Regions from separate parts of the Geodermatophilus sp. SYSU D00705 genome, predicted to be linked through region 2. Evidence: riboswitches for the same ligand, from Rfam matches in the RefSeq annotation. Region 2 holds a riboswitch; each other region holds the start of a gene.
The links. Region 2 has a riboswitch for S-adenosylmethionine ahead of thrC (threonine synthase). Riboswitches for the same ligand answer to the same signal wherever they lie in the genome.
Positions count from the first base shown of each region.

Region 1: another riboswitch for S-adenosylmethionine. It lies ahead of ACI78Q_RS04075 (bifunctional o-acetylhomoserine/o-acetylserine sulfhydrylase); the one in region 2 lies ahead of thrC (threonine synthase).
Region 3: another riboswitch for S-adenosylmethionine. It lies ahead of ACI78Q_RS11345 (aminotransferase class V-fold PLP-dependent enzyme); the one in region 2 lies ahead of thrC (threonine synthase).

Region 1 covers NZ_JBJGYT010000003.1:235,425-240,849, reverse strand. Annotated here, with positions in the region: gene ACI78Q_RS04090 (amino acid ABC transporter permease) at 1-757, shown strand, start outside; gene ACI78Q_RS04085 (amino acid ABC transporter ATP-binding protein) at 754-1,527, shown strand; gene ACI78Q_RS04080 (zinc-binding dehydrogenase) at 1,607-2,653, opposite strand; SAM riboswitch class IV at 2,767-2,882, shown strand; gene ACI78Q_RS04075 (bifunctional o-acetylhomoserine/o-acetylserine sulfhydrylase) at 2,926-4,218, shown strand; gene metX (homoserine O-acetyltransferase MetX) at 4,218-5,348, shown strand; gene ACI78Q_RS04065 (gamma carbonic anhydrase family protein) at 5,361-5,425, opposite strand, start outside.
Region 2 covers NZ_JBJGYT010000010.1:11,177-16,601, forward strand. Annotated here, with positions in the region: gene ACI78Q_RS10175 (alpha/beta fold hydrolase) at 1-1,906, shown strand, start outside; gene ACI78Q_RS10180 (ABC transporter permease) at 1,903-2,817, shown strand; gene ACI78Q_RS10185 (HAD family hydrolase) at 2,860-3,681, opposite strand; SAM riboswitch class I at 3,742-3,870, shown strand; gene thrC (threonine synthase) at 3,883-5,184, shown strand; gene ACI78Q_RS10195 (cold-shock protein) at 5,387-5,425, shown strand, end outside.
Region 3 covers NZ_JBJGYT010000011.1:100,514-105,938, forward strand. Annotated here, with positions in the region: gene ACI78Q_RS11335 (sulfotransferase) at 1-89, opposite strand, end outside; gene ACI78Q_RS11340 (hypothetical protein) at 158-1,069, shown strand; gene ACI78Q_RS11345 (aminotransferase class V-fold PLP-dependent enzyme) at 1,075-2,451, opposite strand; SAM riboswitch class IV at 2,485-2,600, opposite strand; gene ACI78Q_RS11350 (LLM class flavin-dependent oxidoreductase) at 2,829-3,929, shown strand; gene ACI78Q_RS11355 (NADPH-dependent FMN reductase) at 3,926-4,426, shown strand; gene ACI78Q_RS11360 (cysteine dioxygenase) at 4,558-5,091, shown strand; gene ACI78Q_RS11365 (class III extradiol dioxygenase subunit beta) at 5,167-5,425, opposite strand, start outside.

The DNA.
Region 1 (5,425 bases), on a different contig from region 2:
GCGGACGACGCTGATCATGACCGTCCTCGCGATGGTCCTCGGCGTCCTGCTGGGCATCGTGCTGGCGGTCATGCGCCTGTCGCCCAACCCGATCGTCTCGGGCGCGGCGTGGGCCTACATCTGGGTCTTCCGGGCGATCCCGCGGATCGTCCTGCTGTTCTTCATCGCCAACCTCGGCGCCCTGTACGCGACCTACGACCTCGGCATCCCCTTCGACCGGCAGCTGATGGACCTCTTCGGGTTCGAGGGCGACCTGCGCTTCCTCGGCCTGGACGGCAACCAGATCTTCGCCGGCTTCACCGCGGGGCTGCTCGGCCTGGCGCTGTCGGAGGGCGCCTACATGGCCGAGATCGTGCGGGCCGGCATCCAGTCGGTCGACCCCGGCCAGGCGGAGGCGGCCAGCGCGCTGGGCCTCAGCCGCGGCAAGACGATGCGCCGGATCGTGCTGCCGCAGGCGATGCGGGTGATCATCCCGCCGACCGGCAACGAGACGATCGCGATGCTCAAGGACACCTCGCTGCTGCTCGCGGTGCCGGTGACCAGCGAGCTGAACTTCCAGCTGCGGGCCATCGGCAGCCGGACGTTCCAGATCATCCCGATGGCCGTGGCCTCGATCCTCTGGTACCTGGCGCTGACGAGCCTGCTCATGGTCGGCCAGTACTTCCTGGAGAAGCGGTTCAGCCGCGGCTTCGGCGCGCGGGAGACCCGGGCGCAGCGGGCGGCGCGGGAGGCGCGTGAGGTGGGGAGCTCGAAGTGACCGCGAACGGGCAGGCGATGGTGAAGGCCGAGGGTGTGCGGAAGTCCTTCGGCCACGTGGACGTGCTCAAGGGCATCGACCTGGAGGTCCGGCCGGGCGAGGTGGTCTGCGTCATCGGCCCGTCCGGCTCGGGGAAGTCGACGTTCCTGCGCTGCATCAACCACCTGGAGAAGATCGACGCCGGGCGGCTGTGGGTCGACGGCTCCCTCGTCGGCTACCGCGAGAGGGGCGGCAAGCTGCACGAGCTGCGCGACCGCGAGGTCGCCGCGCAGCGCCGCGACATCGGCATGGTGTTCCAGCGGTTCAACCTGTTCCCGCACAAGACGGCGCTGGAGAACGTGATCGAGGCGCCGACGCAGGTGAAGGGCGTGCGCAAGGAGGCCGCCCGGGCCCGCGGCATCGAGCTGCTCGAGCGGGTGGGCCTCGGCGAGCGGGTGCACAACTACCCGAACCAGCTCTCCGGCGGCCAGCAGCAGCGGGTGGCGATCGCCCGGGCGCTGGCGATGGAGCCCAAGCTGATGCTCTTCGACGAGCCGACCTCGGCGCTGGACCCGGAGCTGGTCGGCGAGGTCCTCGACGTCATGCGCGGCCTGGCCGAGTCGGGCATGACGATGGTCGTCGTCACCCACGAGATGGGCTTCGCCCGCGAGGTCGGCGACACCCTGGTCTTCATGGACGACGGCGTCGTCCTGGAGGCCGGGGACCCGAAGCAGGTGCTCACCGACCCGCAGCACCCCCGCTGCCGGGCGTTCCTCTCCAAGGTCCTCTAGGGGCGGGTCCTCCCGGCGCGGTCGGCCAGAGTGGCCACTTCGGCCGTTCCACGTGCGGCCGAAGTGGCCACTCTGGCCGTCAGAAGCGGGTCGCCACCGCGATGCCCGGCGCCCGGCCGACGTCGGCCAGCGCCGCGGCGGCGTCGTCCAGGGCCAGGTGGCGGGTGACCAGGCGCTGCGGGGCCAGCCGGCCGGCGGCGATGAGTCCGAGCAGCTCCGGATAGGCGTGCGCGGCCATGCCGTGGCTGCCCAGCACCTGCAGCTCGCGAGCGATGACCAGCTCCATGGGCACGGCCGGGCGGCCCTGCGCGGGAGGCAGCAACCCGACCTGCACGTGCCGTCCGCGCGGGCGCAGGCAGCGGACCGAGTTCTCGCAGGTGGCCGCCGCTCCCAGGGCGTCCAGCGACACGTGCGCGCCACCCCCGGTCAGCTCGGCGACCGTGGCCGCGACGTCCTCCGCCACCCCACCCGTCCCGCCGCCGTCCACCGTGTGCTCGGCACCCAGCGCGCGGGCGAGGTCCAGCGCCGCCGGGGAGACGTCGACGGCGACGACCCGGGCGCCGGCGGCCACCGCCACCTGCACCGCCGAGAGCCCGACGCCGCCGCAGCCGTGCACGGCGACCCACTCCCCGGCCCGCACCGCGGCGACCTGCACGACCGCGCGGAAGGCGGTGGCGTACCGGCAGCCCAGGCTCGCCGCGGTCACGTCGTCGAGCCCGTCGGGCAGCCCGACCAGGTTGACGTCGGCGGCGTCGAGGGCGACGTGCTCCGCCAGCGACCCCCAGTGGGTGAAGCCGGGCTGCGTCTGGTGCGGGCAGACCTGGTGCTCCCCCGCGGCGCACTGCGGGCAGCGGCCGCAGGCGTTGACGAACGGCACGGTCACCCGGTCCCCGGCCCGCCACCGGCGCACGCCCGGCCCGACGGCCGCGACGGTGCCGGCCAGCTCGTGGCCGGGCACGTGCGGCAGGACGACGTCGGGGTCGTGGCCCTGCCAGGCGTGCCAGTCGCTGCGGCAGATGCCGCTCGCCCCCACCCGGACGACGACGCCGCCGGGCGCCGGGTCGGGCACGGGCACCTCCTGCACGGTCAGCGGGCCGCCGAAGGACTCGAACACCAGTGCGCGCACGCGGGCAGCCTGCCGCACCGCCGAGCACCCAGCAGGGCCGCCCACCCGCTGACCTGCGGGAACCCGAGGCCGGTGTTCCCCGCAGGGCGGTGGGCTGCCTAGGATCGCGACTGGCTCACGAGAGGCAGTGGAAAGCACCTGGCTGGCTGCCCGGCAACCTCGACTCCGTCCGAGGTGCTCCAGGGGAAGAGCCGGCCCGACGGCGCCCGCCGCCGGGCAAGGACGGAGGTCCCCGTGCGCCGCGGGGTCTCCCGACGAGAGGAGACCGGCGCATGACCGACCCGCAGAGCTGGAGCTTCGAGACCCGGCAGATCCACGCCGGCACCAGCCCCGACCCGACGACCGGGGCCCGCGCGCTGCCGATCTACGCCACCACGAGCTACCAGTTCCGCGACGCCCAGCACGCCGCCGACCTGTTCGCGCTGGCCGAGATGGGCAACATCTACACGCGGATCATGAACCCGACGCAGGACGCGCTCGAGCAGCGCGTGGCATCGCTGGAGGGCGGCGTCGCGGCGCTCGCGGTCTCCAGCGGGCAGGCGGCGGAGACCCTCGCGATCCTCAACATCGCCGAGGCCGGCAGCCACGTCGTCGCCTCCGCCTCCCTGTACGGCGGCACCTACAACCTGCTGCACCACTCGCTGCCGAAGCTGGGCATCACCGTTTCCTTCGTCGAGGACCCCGACGACCCCGAGAACTGGCAGTCGCTGGTGCGGGAGAACACCAAGGCGTTCTACGCCGAGACCATCGGCAACCCGAAGGGCGACGTCCTCGACATCAGCGCGGTGGCGGAGATGGCGCACCGCAACGGCGTCCCGCTGATCGTCGACAACACCATCGCCACGCCGTACCTCATCCGCCCCATCGAGTTCGGCGCGGACGTCGTCGTCCACTCGGCGACGAAGTACCTCGGCGGGCACGGCACGGCGATCGCCGGCCTGATCGTCGACGCGGGCACCTTCGACTGGACCGGCGGGAAGTTCCCCGGCTTCACCGAGCCCGACCCGACCTACCACGGCGTGGTCTACGCCGACCTCGGTGCGCCGGCCTACGCGCTCAAGGCCCGGGTGCAGCTGCTGCGCGACCTCGGCCCGGCGATCTCGCCGTTCAACGCCTTCCTGGTGGTGCAGGGCATCGAGACGCTGTCGCTGCGCATGGAGCGGCACGTGGCCAACACCCAGCGGGTCGCGGAGTTCCTCGAGGCCCACGACGCCGTCGACCGGGTCAACTACCCGGGCCTGGCCTCCTCGCCGTGGCACGCGGCCCAGCAGAAGTACGCGCCGCGCGGCGCGGGCGCCGTCCTGACCTTCGAGCTGCACGGCGGCGTCGAGGCCGGCAAGCGGTTCGTCGACGCGCTGGAGCTGCACAGTCACGTGGCCAACATCGGCGACGTGCGCAGCCTGGTCATCCACCCGGCGTCGACGACGCACTCGCAGCTGACCCCGGAGGAGCAGCTGACCACCGGCGTCACCCCGGGCCTGGTGCGGCTGGCCGTCGGCCTCGAGGGCATCGACGACATCCTGGCCGACCTGGAGGCCGGCTTCCGCGCCGCGAAGGAGGCCTGATGGACGGCGGGGCCCCGGTCGGGCAGGTCGCTGCCCCCTGGGCCCCGCCGCACCCCGGTGGCTGGCGGGACGGCGACCCGGCCGGGGACCGGCGCTTCCTCGACCTGCCGGGGCCGTTCGCCCTGGAGCGCGGCGGGACCCTCCCCGCGGTGCGGGTCGCCTACGAGACGTGGGGCCGGCTGGACCCCGACGGCGGCAACGCCGTCCTCGTCGAGCACGCGCTCACCGGCGACAGCCACGTCGCCGGCCCGGCCGGGCCGGGGCACCCCACCCCGGGCTGGTGGGAGGGGCTGGTCGGCCCGGGCGCGCCGCTGGACACCGACCCGCTGTTCGTCGTCTGCGCCAACGTCCTCGGCGGCTGCCAGGGGACCACCGGCCCGTCGTCCACCGCACCGGACGGCGCCCCCTACGGGTCCCGCTTCCCGGCCGTCACCGTGTCCGACCAGGTGCGGGTGGAGGCGGCGGTCGCCGACGCCCTCGGCATCGGCCGGTGGACGGCGGTGCTCGGCGGCTCGATGGGCGGCATGCGGGCGCTGGAGTGGGCGGTCGCCCTGCCCGAGCGGGTCGGGGCGCTGCTGTTCCTGGCCTCCGGGGCCGTGGCGACCGCCGACCAGCTCGGCACCCAGACCACCCAGCAGGCGGCGATCCTCAGCGACCCCGCGTGGGCCGGCGGCGACTACCTCCCCGGCCCCGGCCCGGTCGCCGGCCTCGGCGTCGCCCGGCGGATCGCGCACCTGACCTACCGCAGCGCGCTGGAGCTCGACGCACGCTTCGGCACCACCGTCCAGGACGACGGCCGCTACGCCGTCGCCTCCTACCTCGACCACCACGCCGACAAGCTGGCCCGCCGCTTCGACGCCGGCAGCTACGTGGTGCTCACCGAGAGCATGAACCGGTGGGACGTCGGCCGCGGCCGGGGCGGGGTCGAGGCGGCCCTGTCGCGGGTCACCGCGCGCGCGGTGGTGGCCGGCGTCGACACCGACCGGCTCTACCCGCTCGCGCTGCAGCAGCAGGTGGCCGACGGCCTCGGCGTCCCCTTGCAGGTGATCCCGTCGCCGTACGGGCACGACGGCTTCCTCATCGAGATCGACGCCGTCGGCGCGCTGGTGCGGGAGCTGCTGGGCACCTGACGCGCCCGCCTCTCAGTCGGCGAAGTCGTCCCCCGGCACCGCGCCTGCGGGCGGCAGCGGCTGGCGGACCACCGGCC
Region 2 (5,425 bases):
CACCCGCGACTCGCTGTTCGGCCTCGACCAGGCCGACGCCAACGCCCGCGGCATCGCCGCCACCGGCGCCCCGGTCAAGGTCGTCTGGTACGCCGGCGGCCACGACGCGCAGGCATCGGAGCGCACGACCGAGCGGCTGCGCGAGCAGGTGGCCGGCTGGTTCGACCGGCACCTGCGCGACGGCGACGACCCCGCCCGCGGCCCCGACCCCGGCACCGGCTTCGAGTTCCCCGAGCCGACCGGCGTGGGCAGCGGCCTGACCGTCCAGGGCGGATCGCAGACCGTCACCGCCGACCGCTACCCGGGGCTGAGCGGCTCGGCCGCCGCCGACCGTCTCCCGGTCGCCCTGGACGGCGGCGTGCAGCCCGTCGTCACCCCGGCCGGCGGGTCGCCGTCGGCGCTGACCACCTACCCGGGGCTCGGTGCGGTGACCGCGGCGCTCGGCGGCACGACCATCGAGATCCCCGGCCAGGCCGCCGCCTTCGACAGCCGGCCGCTGGACGAGGCGGTGGAGGTCGTCGGCGCGGCCACCGTCGACCTCGCCGTCGCGGCGCCCTCGGGCACCGCCACGCTGTTCGCGAAGCTCTACGACGTCGGCCCCGACGGCGGCATGACGCTGCCGTCGGGGCTGGTCGCGCCGCTGGCGCTGACCGGCCTCTCGGCCGACCCCACCGCGCCGACCACGGTGCCGGTGACCCTGCCGGGGATCGTGCACCGCTTCGAGGCCGGGCACACGATGCGCCTGGTGGTCTCCTCCACCGACCAGGCGTTCGCCCTGCCGGCGGAGTCGGCCGTCTACTCGGTCGCGCTGGCCGGCGGGGACGGCGCGGCGCTCGCCGTCCCGCAGGTCCAGGCGCAGGCCGACGGCGTCGGCGGCACGTCGCGCTGGTGGGTGCTGCTGGGCGTGCTCGCGGGGCTCGGCCTGCTCGGCTGGGTGGCGGCGGTGCTGTGGGGCCGCCGCCGGCGCCGCCGCGTCTCGGCGGTCGAGCCCGACGGTGAGGACGTGCCGCTGCGGTTCACCGGCGTCACCAAGGCCTACAAGGACGGCTTCGTCGCCGTCCGCGACCTCTCCTTCGAGGTGCGCCGCGGCCAGGTGCTCGGCCTGCTCGGCCCCAACGGCGCCGGCAAGACGACGTCGCTGCGCATGCTCATGGGCCTGATCCGGCCCACCGAGGGGCGGATCAGCGTCTTCGGCCACGCGGCCGGGCCCGGCGCGCCGGTGCTCTCCCGGCTGGGCTCCTTCGTCGAGGGCACCGGCCTGCAGCCGCACCTGTCCGGCCGGGACAACCTGCGCCTGTACTGGGCGGCCACCGGCCGGCCGGCGGAGGACGCGCACATGGAGGAGGCGATCGAGGTCGCCGGCCTCGGCGCGGCCATCGACCGCCCGGTCCGCCGCTACAGCCAGGGCATGCGCCAGCGGGTCGCGATCGCCCAGGCGATGCTCGGCCTGCCGGACCTGCTGGTGCTCGACGAACCGACCAACGGGCTGGACCCGCCCCAGATCCACGCCATGCGCGAGGTGCTGCGCTCCTACGCCGCGACCGGCCGCACGGTGATCGTCTCCAGCCACCTGCTCAGCGAGATCGAGCAGACCTGCAGCCACGTCGTCGTCATGGCCAAGGGGCAGAAGATCGCGCAGGGGACGGTCGAGGAGATCGTCGGCGTCGGTGGCGCGGTGCTCGTCGGCCTGGCCGACGACGCCGACACCGACCGGGCGATCGCCGCCCTGGAGGCGCTGCCCGGGGTGACCGCCGGCCGCACCGACGAGGGGCTGGTGGCCGAGCTGGACGGCACCAGCCGGGCACGGGCCCTGCAGGCGCTGGTGGCCGAGGGGATCGAGGTCGACCAGTTCACGCCGCGCCGTCGGCTCGAGGACGCCTTCCTGGCGCTGGTGGGGGAGTCATGACGACGCAGCGAGCGGCGGAGGACCTGGCCCGGGCGGCCGTCCCGGCCGAGGGCCACGTGCAGCCCACCGGGGCGGTGGCCGGCTACCGGCCCGAGCGCACCCTGCGGCTGTCGGTCGAGCTGCGGCGGCAGTTCAAGCGGCGGCGCACCATCGGCGTCCTCGCCCTCATGGTGGCGCTGCCGCTGGTCCTCATCGCCGCCCTGCAGCTGGGCGCCAGCGAGGAGGCCGCGGAGAACGACCGGCTCAACCTGGTCGACGTCGCCACGTCCAGCGGGCTGAACTTCACCCTGTTCGTGCTCTTCGCGACGACGAGCTTCTTCCTGGTCGTCGTCTACGCGCTGTTCTTCGGCGACACCGTGGCCGCCGAGGCGCAGTGGGGGTCGTTGCGCTACACGCTGGCCACCCCGGTGCCGCGCATGCGGCTGCTCCGGCAGAAGTGGTACGCGGCGCTGGTGCTGTCGGTCGGCGCCCTGCTGACCCTCGTCCTGGTCGGGCTGGTCGCCGGCGGCATCGCGTTCGGGTTCGAGGCCATCCAGACCCCGGTCGGGGTGACCCTGCCGCAGGGGGAGGGGCTGCTGCGGCTGGCCGGCATGGTCGGGTACCTCGCCGTCCACCTGCTGGTCGTGGGCACCCTGGCGTTCTGGTTCTCCACGATCACCGACGCCCCGCTGGCCGCCGTCGGGGGCGCGGTGTTCACGATGTTCGTCTTCGCGATCCTCGACCAGGTGGAGCAGCTGGGCTCGATCCGGGACTGGTTCCCCACGGCGGAGGAGTTCGCCTGGACCGACCTGCTGCAGACCCCGGTCGACTCCGGGGACCTCTTCCGCGGCGTCGTCCAGTCGCTGGTCTACGCGGCGGTCTTCACGGCGCTGGCCTTCCGCCACTTCGCCCGCCGCGACGTCACCTCTTGAGCGGAGGCTGGGAGCGCAGGAAACCTGCGCTCCCAGCCTCCGCTAGAGGCTCGCGCGGACGGCCTGGGCCCAGCCCTCGCCCATCGGCGCGTCGGTGACGGTCACGTTGGGGACGGCGGCCAGCAGGTCGGCCATCCCGTCGACCGTGGCCCCGTTCGCGGTGATCCACAACCGCTCCACCGCCGGCGCCATCTCCAGGTCGCTCACGCTGTCGCCGATCGCCACCGCGTCGGCGGGGGTGAGGCCGCGGCGCTCGAGGTCCCAGGCGATCGCCGCGCCCTTGGAGATGCCGCGCGGCATCAGGTGGTAGACCCGCGGCGGCAGCGCCTCGGGCGCCAGGGTCATGCGGCCCGTCGCCGGGATCGAGCCGTTGTCCTTCAGCGTCAGCCAACCGGCTCCCATCGCGGCCAGCTCGGCGTCCACCGCCAGCGGGTCGACCCGGCCCCGCAGCAGCGCGTCGGTGCGGTGGGTGGTGTGCCAGGGCGCGTGCCACTCCAGCCGGCCGGCGTGGCGGGCCAGCAGCGTGTCGACCACGCCCAGCCGCTCCATCACGTCCATCGGGGCCTGGTCGGCGTACTCCGCGGGCAGGTCGCCGGTGAGGTGGTGCACGCTGCGCCCGGCGTCCCAGCTGACCACCGAGCCGAGCTCGGCGATCGCGCCGTCCGCGGCGAAGATCCGCGCCGCCTCCACGACCTGCTCGTAGGTCCGCCCGCTCACCAGCACCAACTCCACCCCGGCGCGGTGCAGGTCGAGCAGCGCGGTGGCCGGCGAGGCGGTGAGGTCGCGGCTCGCGGTGTGCCAGAAGGAGCCCCGCGGGCCGACCATCGTGCCGTCGAGGTCGGTGTAGACGACGCGCGTGCTCACCGGCCCATCCTGGCCCGGCCCCCTGGGGCGCCGCCCACGTGGGTAGAGTCGACGGCGTTCCACTCATCCAGAGGGGCAGAGGGACACGGCCCGACGAAGCCCCGGCAACCGCCGCCTGTGCGCTCGCACAGCGGAAGGTGCCAATTCCGTCCCACCCGGCTCGACGGCCCGGGGTGGGGAAGATGAGGAGGTAGTCGTCGCATGACCCTGACCGCTCCCGGTTCCGTCCAGGCCGACTCGTCCGGCGGTGGCCCGATCCCGCAGAACCCCGCCCGCGGGCTGGTGTGTCGCAACTGCGGCGCCACCTTCGGCCTGATCGCCGAGCACGCCTGCGCCGAGTGCTTCGGCCCGCTCGAGGTCGACTACGACCCGGCGGTGATGCGGGCGGTCACCCGGGAGCAGATCGAGGCCGGCCCGCAGAACATCTGGCGCTACGTCGCCCTGCTGCCGGTGGGCCACGACCCGGCCTCGCGCGTCTCGCTGGACCCGGGCCTGACCCCGCTGGTGCGCGCCGACCGGCTCGCCGCCGAGCTCGGCCTCACCGGCGGGCTCTGGGTGAAGGACGACTCCGCCAACCCCACTCACTCGTTCAAGGACCGCGTGGTCAGCCTCGCCGCCACCGCCGCCAAGAAGCTGGGCTACACCAAGATCGCCGCTGCCTCCACGGGCAACCTGGCCAACTCGGTCGCCGCGCACGCCGCCCGCGTGGGGCTGCCCTCGTTCGTCTTCATCCCCGCCGACCTGGAGCCGGGCAAGGTGGTGCAGTCCGCCGTCTACGGCCAGACGCTGGTCGCCGTCGAGGGCTCCTACGACGACGTCAACCGGCTGACCAGCGAGCTCGCCGAGACCGACGAGTTCGAGGACACCGCGTTCGTCAACCAGAACGTCCGGCCCTACTACGCCGAGGGCTCCAAGACGATGGGGTACGAGATCGCCGAGCAGCTCGGCTGGCGGATCCCGGCCCAGGTGGTCATCCCCATGGCGTCCGGGTCGCTGCTGACCAAGGTGGACAAGGCCTTCCGCGAGCTCACCGCCGCCGGCATCGTCGAGGCCTCCGAGTGGACGATCTTCGGCGCCCAGTCGGCCGGCTGCGACCCGATCGCCACCGCCTTCGACAACGGGTGGGACGTCGTCAAGCCGGTGAAGCCGACCGGCATCGCGAAGTCGCTGAACATCGGCAACCCCGCCGACGGCCCCTACGCCCTCGACGCCATCCGCCGCACCGGCGGATCGGTGGGCCGGGTCGGTGACGAGCAGATCGTCCAGGGCATCCGCGACCTGGCCCGCACCACCGGCGTCTTCGCCGAGACCGCCGGCGGGGTCACCGTCGCGGTGCTGCGCCAGCTGGTCGAGGACGGCCGGCTGGACCCGGCCAAGGAGACCGTCGTCCTCAACACCGGCGAGGGCCTCAAGACCCTCGACCCGCTCGAGCCGGTGGTGGGGCCGACGCACGTCGTCGAGCCCTCGCTGAAGTCGGTGCGGGCCGCGGGCCTCATCGGCTGACCGCGTAGGGTCGGCACCGTCCGGGTCGGTGGGTGTCCCCCGATCCGGGGTGACGCGTGCGTGAGTTTGCTCTCACCACGCGTTTCGTGCTGTACGTTCTCCCGCGGTTTCAGTTCCACGTTCGTGTTCGGCGGGCGGAAGAGCTAGACCCGGCCTCCTGGTTCGCGGGGGTCGTCCGCACGCACGAAACGTGGGAGCACACGTGGCACAGGGCACCGTGAAGTGGTTCAACGCCGAGAAG
Region 3 (5,425 bases), on a different contig from region 2:
CCCGGGTGCGTGGCCAGGGCGGCGTGCAGCGCCGTCGTCCCGGCCTTGGGGGCCCCGGCGATGACGAACTGCGGCAGTCGGCCGCTCATGCGGACTCCTTCCTCGAGCGGTGTGCACACTGAGCGGCGTCCCCCTCGCCCGAGACCGGAGCCGCCGCGTGCCCGACAACGCCGTCCCCCTCCCCGACCCGCACCGGTTCTGGGCCGACGCCGAGGTGGTGCTGGCCCCGGAGGACCCCCGCCCCGGCTCGTGGGCCGGCGGTCCGTCGGCCCAGCTGGTCGACGGGACGTGGTGGCTGGCCTACCGGCTGCGGCGGCCGGTGGGCGAGGGCCGTGGTTTCGCCAACGTCGTCGCCCGCTCGGACGACGGGGTGCGGTTCACCCCGGTCGTGGGCGTGGGCAAGGACGCGTTCGGGGCCGAGTCGCTGGAGCGTCCGGCGCTGGTGCACACGCCCGAGGGCCGCTGGCGGCTCTACGTCAGCTGCGCGACGCCGGGGACCAAGCACTGGCGGGTCGACCTGCTGGAGGCCGGCACCGTCGAGGAGCTGGCGACGGCGACCCCGCGCACCGTGCTGCCGGGCAGCGACGCCGAGGCCGTGAAGGACCCGGTCCTGCGGCACGACGGACGCCGGTGGCACCTGTGGGCCAGCGTCCACCCGCTCGACGATCCGGACGCCACCGACCGCATGACCACCGAGCACGCCACCAGCGACGACGGCGTCGACTGGAGCTGGCAGGGCACCGCCCTGGCCGGCACGCCGGGCAGCTGGGACGCCCGCGGGGTGCGGTTCGCCGCCGTCGTGCTGGACGGCGACCGCAGCTGGGCGCTGTACGACGGCCGCGCCACCGCGGCGGAGAACTGGGAGGAGCGCACCGGCCTCGCGCACGCCGACGGCGACGGGCGGTTCCGCGCCGCCCCCGGCGGGCCGCTGCTGCAGAGCCCGCACGCCCCGGGCGGCCTGCGCTACGCCGACGCGGTGGCCCTGCCCGGCGGCGGCGCCCGCTGGTTCTACGAGGCCAACCGCGCCGACGGCGCCCACGAGCTGCGCACCGTCGTCCTGCCCGGCTGAGCCGGTCACCGCGCCGCCCCGCCGCAGCCTGCGCCCCGGGCGACGGCGCGCAGGTCGGCGCCGGCCAGCCCGGCCAGGGGCCGCGGGTCCTCGGCCGGCTGCCACCGGCCCTCGCGTACCGCGTAGCGCACCGCCGGCCCGCGGCCCAGGAAGGCGGCGAGGCCGGCGAGCAGCCGGTCGACGTCGGCCGCCGTGGTGGCGACGCCGACGCTGGCGCGCAGGGCACCCTCGGGCACGCCGAGCCGCTGGAGCAGCGGGTGGGCGCAGAACCGGCCGTCCCGGACGCCGACGCCGTGCTCGGCCGAGAGGACGGCGGCGACCAGGCCCGGGTCGGCGCCCTCGACGGTGAACGACACGACCCCGGTGGGCGTCGCCGAGTCCGGCCAGATGCGCAGCCGCCGCACGCCGGGGAGCGCGTCGAGGCCGGCCTCCAGCCGGGCCCGCAGCGCCAGCTCGTGCTCCTCCACGGCACCCTCGGGCAGCTCCGTCAGCGCGTCGCAGGCCGCGGCCAGCGCGACCGCGCCGAGCACGTTGGGCGACCCGCCCTCGTGCCGGTGCGGCGCCGCGGCCCACCGCGTCGCCTCGACGGTGACCTCGTGCACCGCACCGCCACCGGCCAGGTGGGCGGGGGCGGTGTCCAGCCAGTCCCGCCGGCCGACCAGCGCCCCGGTGCCGTAGGGCGCGTAGAGCTTGTGTCCCGACAGTGCGACGTAGTCCGCGCCGGACGCGGCGAGGGAGAACCGGCGGTGCGGCACCAGCTGGGCGCCGTCCACGACCACGCGCGCACCGGCGGCGTGCGCCAGCTCGACGACGTCCGCCAGCGGCAGCGCCTCGCCGGTGACGTTGGACGCCCCGGTGACCGCCACGAGGGCGTGGCGCTGCGCGGCGAGCTCGGCGGCCAGCTCCCGCAGCGTCGCGGTGACCGTGGACCGGGTGGGGAGCACGGTGGTGTTCCCCCGGCGCTGCCAGGGCAGGAGGTCGGCGTGGTGCTCGCAGTCGAGCACCAGCACCCGCTCCCCCGCCGGGACCGAGGCGGCCAGCAGGTTGAGCGCGTCGGTGGTGTTGCGGGTGAGCACGCAGACGTCGTCCGGCCGCGCGCCGACGAAGCGGGCGACGGTGTCACGCGCGGACTCGTACAGGGCTGTCGAGACCTGCGAGAGGTAGCCCGCGCCGCGGTGCACGCTGGCGTACAGCGGCAACGTCTCGGCCACCCGGTCGGCGACCGCGACCAGCGCGGGGGTGCTCGCCGCGGTGTCCAGATCGGCGTACGGGGCCCGCCCGGTGGGCACCAGCGGCACCTCGGTGTCGGCGCCGACGACCGGCAGCAGCGGCCGCTCCGGGGCGGCGGGGAGGACGGGACGGGACAGGACGGCGCCGGTCACGCAGGGCTCCTCGGTTCGGGGACCCGGGTACGGGGTCCGCGCTTGCGGGCGCCGGTCGGCACACCCGCCAGGTCGTCACCCGGGGCACCCCATCGCGGAGGAAGGGTTGCCGGCCAGCGAGCCGGGGCTTGTCGCTGGCACTCTTGACCTGCCGGGAGCGTGACACGGCACCCGCTTTCCCGTCAAACCCGATCGAGATGGTAGAGATATCCCCGTGCCCAGCCTGTCGACCGCCCCCGCAGCCGCCCCGCGGCTGGTCCGGCGGGTCCACGTCGACCTCGGGCGGGTCTGGTCGGCCACCTGTCCCTGACGGCGCCCTCCCGATCCCTCCCCCGGCCGCGTCCAGCGCGCGGCCGCCCCGCCACGTGAGGACCACCATGCCGATCGAGTTCCTGGGCATCGCCGCCACCAACGACGGTTCCGAGACCACCCCCCGCTCCGGCGCGAGCTTCGACAAGGAGTTCACGCTGCGCCTGGGCCGCGCCCACGAGGACTGGGGGTGGGACCGCGTGCTGTTCGCCTACGGCTCCGGCGCCCCCGAGCCCTCGGCCGCCGCCGCGTACCTGCTCTCGCACACCGAGCGCCTGCAGGTGCTGCTCGCCCACCGGCCCAACGTCAGCTACCCGACCTTCGCCGCCAAGACCTTCGCCACGCTCGACCAGATCGGCGACGGCCGGCTGACCGTGCACTTCATCACCGGCGGCACCGACGCCGAGCAGCAGCGCGAGGGCGACTACCTGACCAAGGACCAGCGCTACGGCCGCACCCGCGAGTACATCCAGATCGTCAAGAAGGCCTGGACCTCCCGCGAGCCGTTCGACTGGGACGGCGAGCACTACCGGTTCGCCGACTTCGTGAGCGACACCTTCCCCGTGCAGCAGCCGCGCCCCGACGTCTCCTTCGGTGGCTCGTCGGAGGCCGCCTACGCCGCCGGCGGCGCCGAGGCCGACGTCTTCGCGCTGTGGGGCGAGCCCCTGGCCGAGACCGCGGCGCAGATCGAGCGCGTGCACGCGGCGGCCCGTGCGGCGGGGCGGACGACGATGCCGCGGATCCAGGTGGCCTTCCGGCCGATCATCGCCCCCACCGAGGAGCTGGCCTGGGAGAAGGCGTACCGCACCGTCGACCGGATCACCGCCCGCACCGCCGGTGGGCGGCAGCCGATCTCGCGCCGGCACCCGCTGACCGGCCCCGAGAACACCGGCTCGCAGCGGCTGCTGGAGATCGCCGCCCGCGGTGAGCGGTTCGACCGCGCACTGTGGACGCCGACCGCGCGGGCAACCGGCGGTGCGGGCAACTCCAACGCGCTGGTCGGCACCCCCGAGACGGTGGCCCAGGCGCTGCTGGACTACGTCGGCCTCGGCGTCGACATCATCTCGATGCGCGGCTACGACCTGCTCGGCGACGCCATCGACGTCGGCCGGTACGTGCTCCCGCTGGTCCGCGAGGAGGTCGCGAAGCGCGACGCGGCCGCGGCATGACCACCGTCGCCGTCGTCGGCAACCCCAAGCCCCGCTCCCGCACCCGCTCCGCCGCCGAGCTGGTCGTCGAGCGGCTGACCGACGCCCCGCCGGACCTCGTCGTCGACGTCGTCGACCTGGGTGCCGGGCTGCTCGCCTGGGGCGACCCGGCCGTGGCCGAGGCGGTCGCCGCGGTGCGCGAGGCCGAGGTCGCCGTCGTCGCCAGCCCCACCTACAAGGCCACCTACACCGGCCTGCTCAAGCTGTTCCTCGACCAGATCGGCACCGGCGACCTCGCGGGCGTCGTCGCCGTCCCGCTGATGCTGGGCGGCGGGCCCACCCACGCGCTGGCACCCGAGCTGCTGCTCAAGCCGGTCCTCGTCGAGCTCGGCGCCACCACGCCGACCCGCGGGCTGTACCTGCTGGAGAAGACCTGGGACGACCCCGCACCGCTGGACGCCTGGCTGGCCGCGGCGCGCCCGCAGGTCGACGCCGCCCGGACCGCGCGGCGCGGCTGACGTGGACCTGTCGCGGGGCGCGCGGTGAGGCTCACCCGCCGCGTCGCCGTGGACCTGCTGCGCGTGTCCAGCGCGCGATGTCGCCGCCGCTGATCCCCGCGCCCACCCCCAGCACTCTCCGAAGGACCCTCGTGACCCGATCCCTGCTGTCCCCTGCCCGCCGTCCGGACGCCGACCCCACCCGCCGCCGCACCGGGGCCGCCGCGCTGGCCGCGGCCCTCGCCGCCGCCGAGCACCGCTGGTCGGCGCTGGTGGAGTACCGCGCCGAGAGCCGGTGGACCCACCTGCTCGACCCGGCGCTGGCCGCCGACGCCCTCGACCCCTCGCTGCACCCCGCACTGGCCGCCGCGCAGGTCTGGCTGCTCTCCTGGCTGCCCGGCCAGGGCACCGGCCTGCACGACCACGGCGGCTCGGCCGGCGCGTTCGCCGTCGTCCGCGGCACGCTGGACGAGGAGGTGGGCGCGCTCCCGGACGCCACCCGGCTCTCGGCCGGCCGGGTGCGCCCGTTCGGCGCCCACCACGTGCACCGGGTGACCAACACCGGTGCCGAGCCCGCGCTGAGCGTGCACGTCTACAGCCCGCGGCTGACCGTCATGAACACCTACCGGGTGGACCGGGGCGGCCTGCTCCGCACCGGCACCGAACGGGCCGGCGTCGACTGGTGACCGGCCCCTGGGACGCCGACGGGCCGTACCGCTCGACGGAGGAGCGGTACGGCCCGTCGGTCCACGGGTGCCGGTTCAGGCCGGCTGGGGCACCCGGTTGTCGAACAGCGCGATCGCCGCGGCGGTGTTGGACGCCGGCACGAAGTAGTGCGAGTGCACCTTCGTCACCTGCTCGTTCATCGCCCCGCGCATGATCAGCCACATGATCATCTCGATGCCCTCGGAGCCGGCCTCGCGGATGTAGTCCTGGCGGGACAGCGTCGTCAGCTTGGCCGGGTCCTTCTCGATGGCCTCGAGGAACATGTGGTCGAAGTCGGGGTTGATGAAGCCCGCC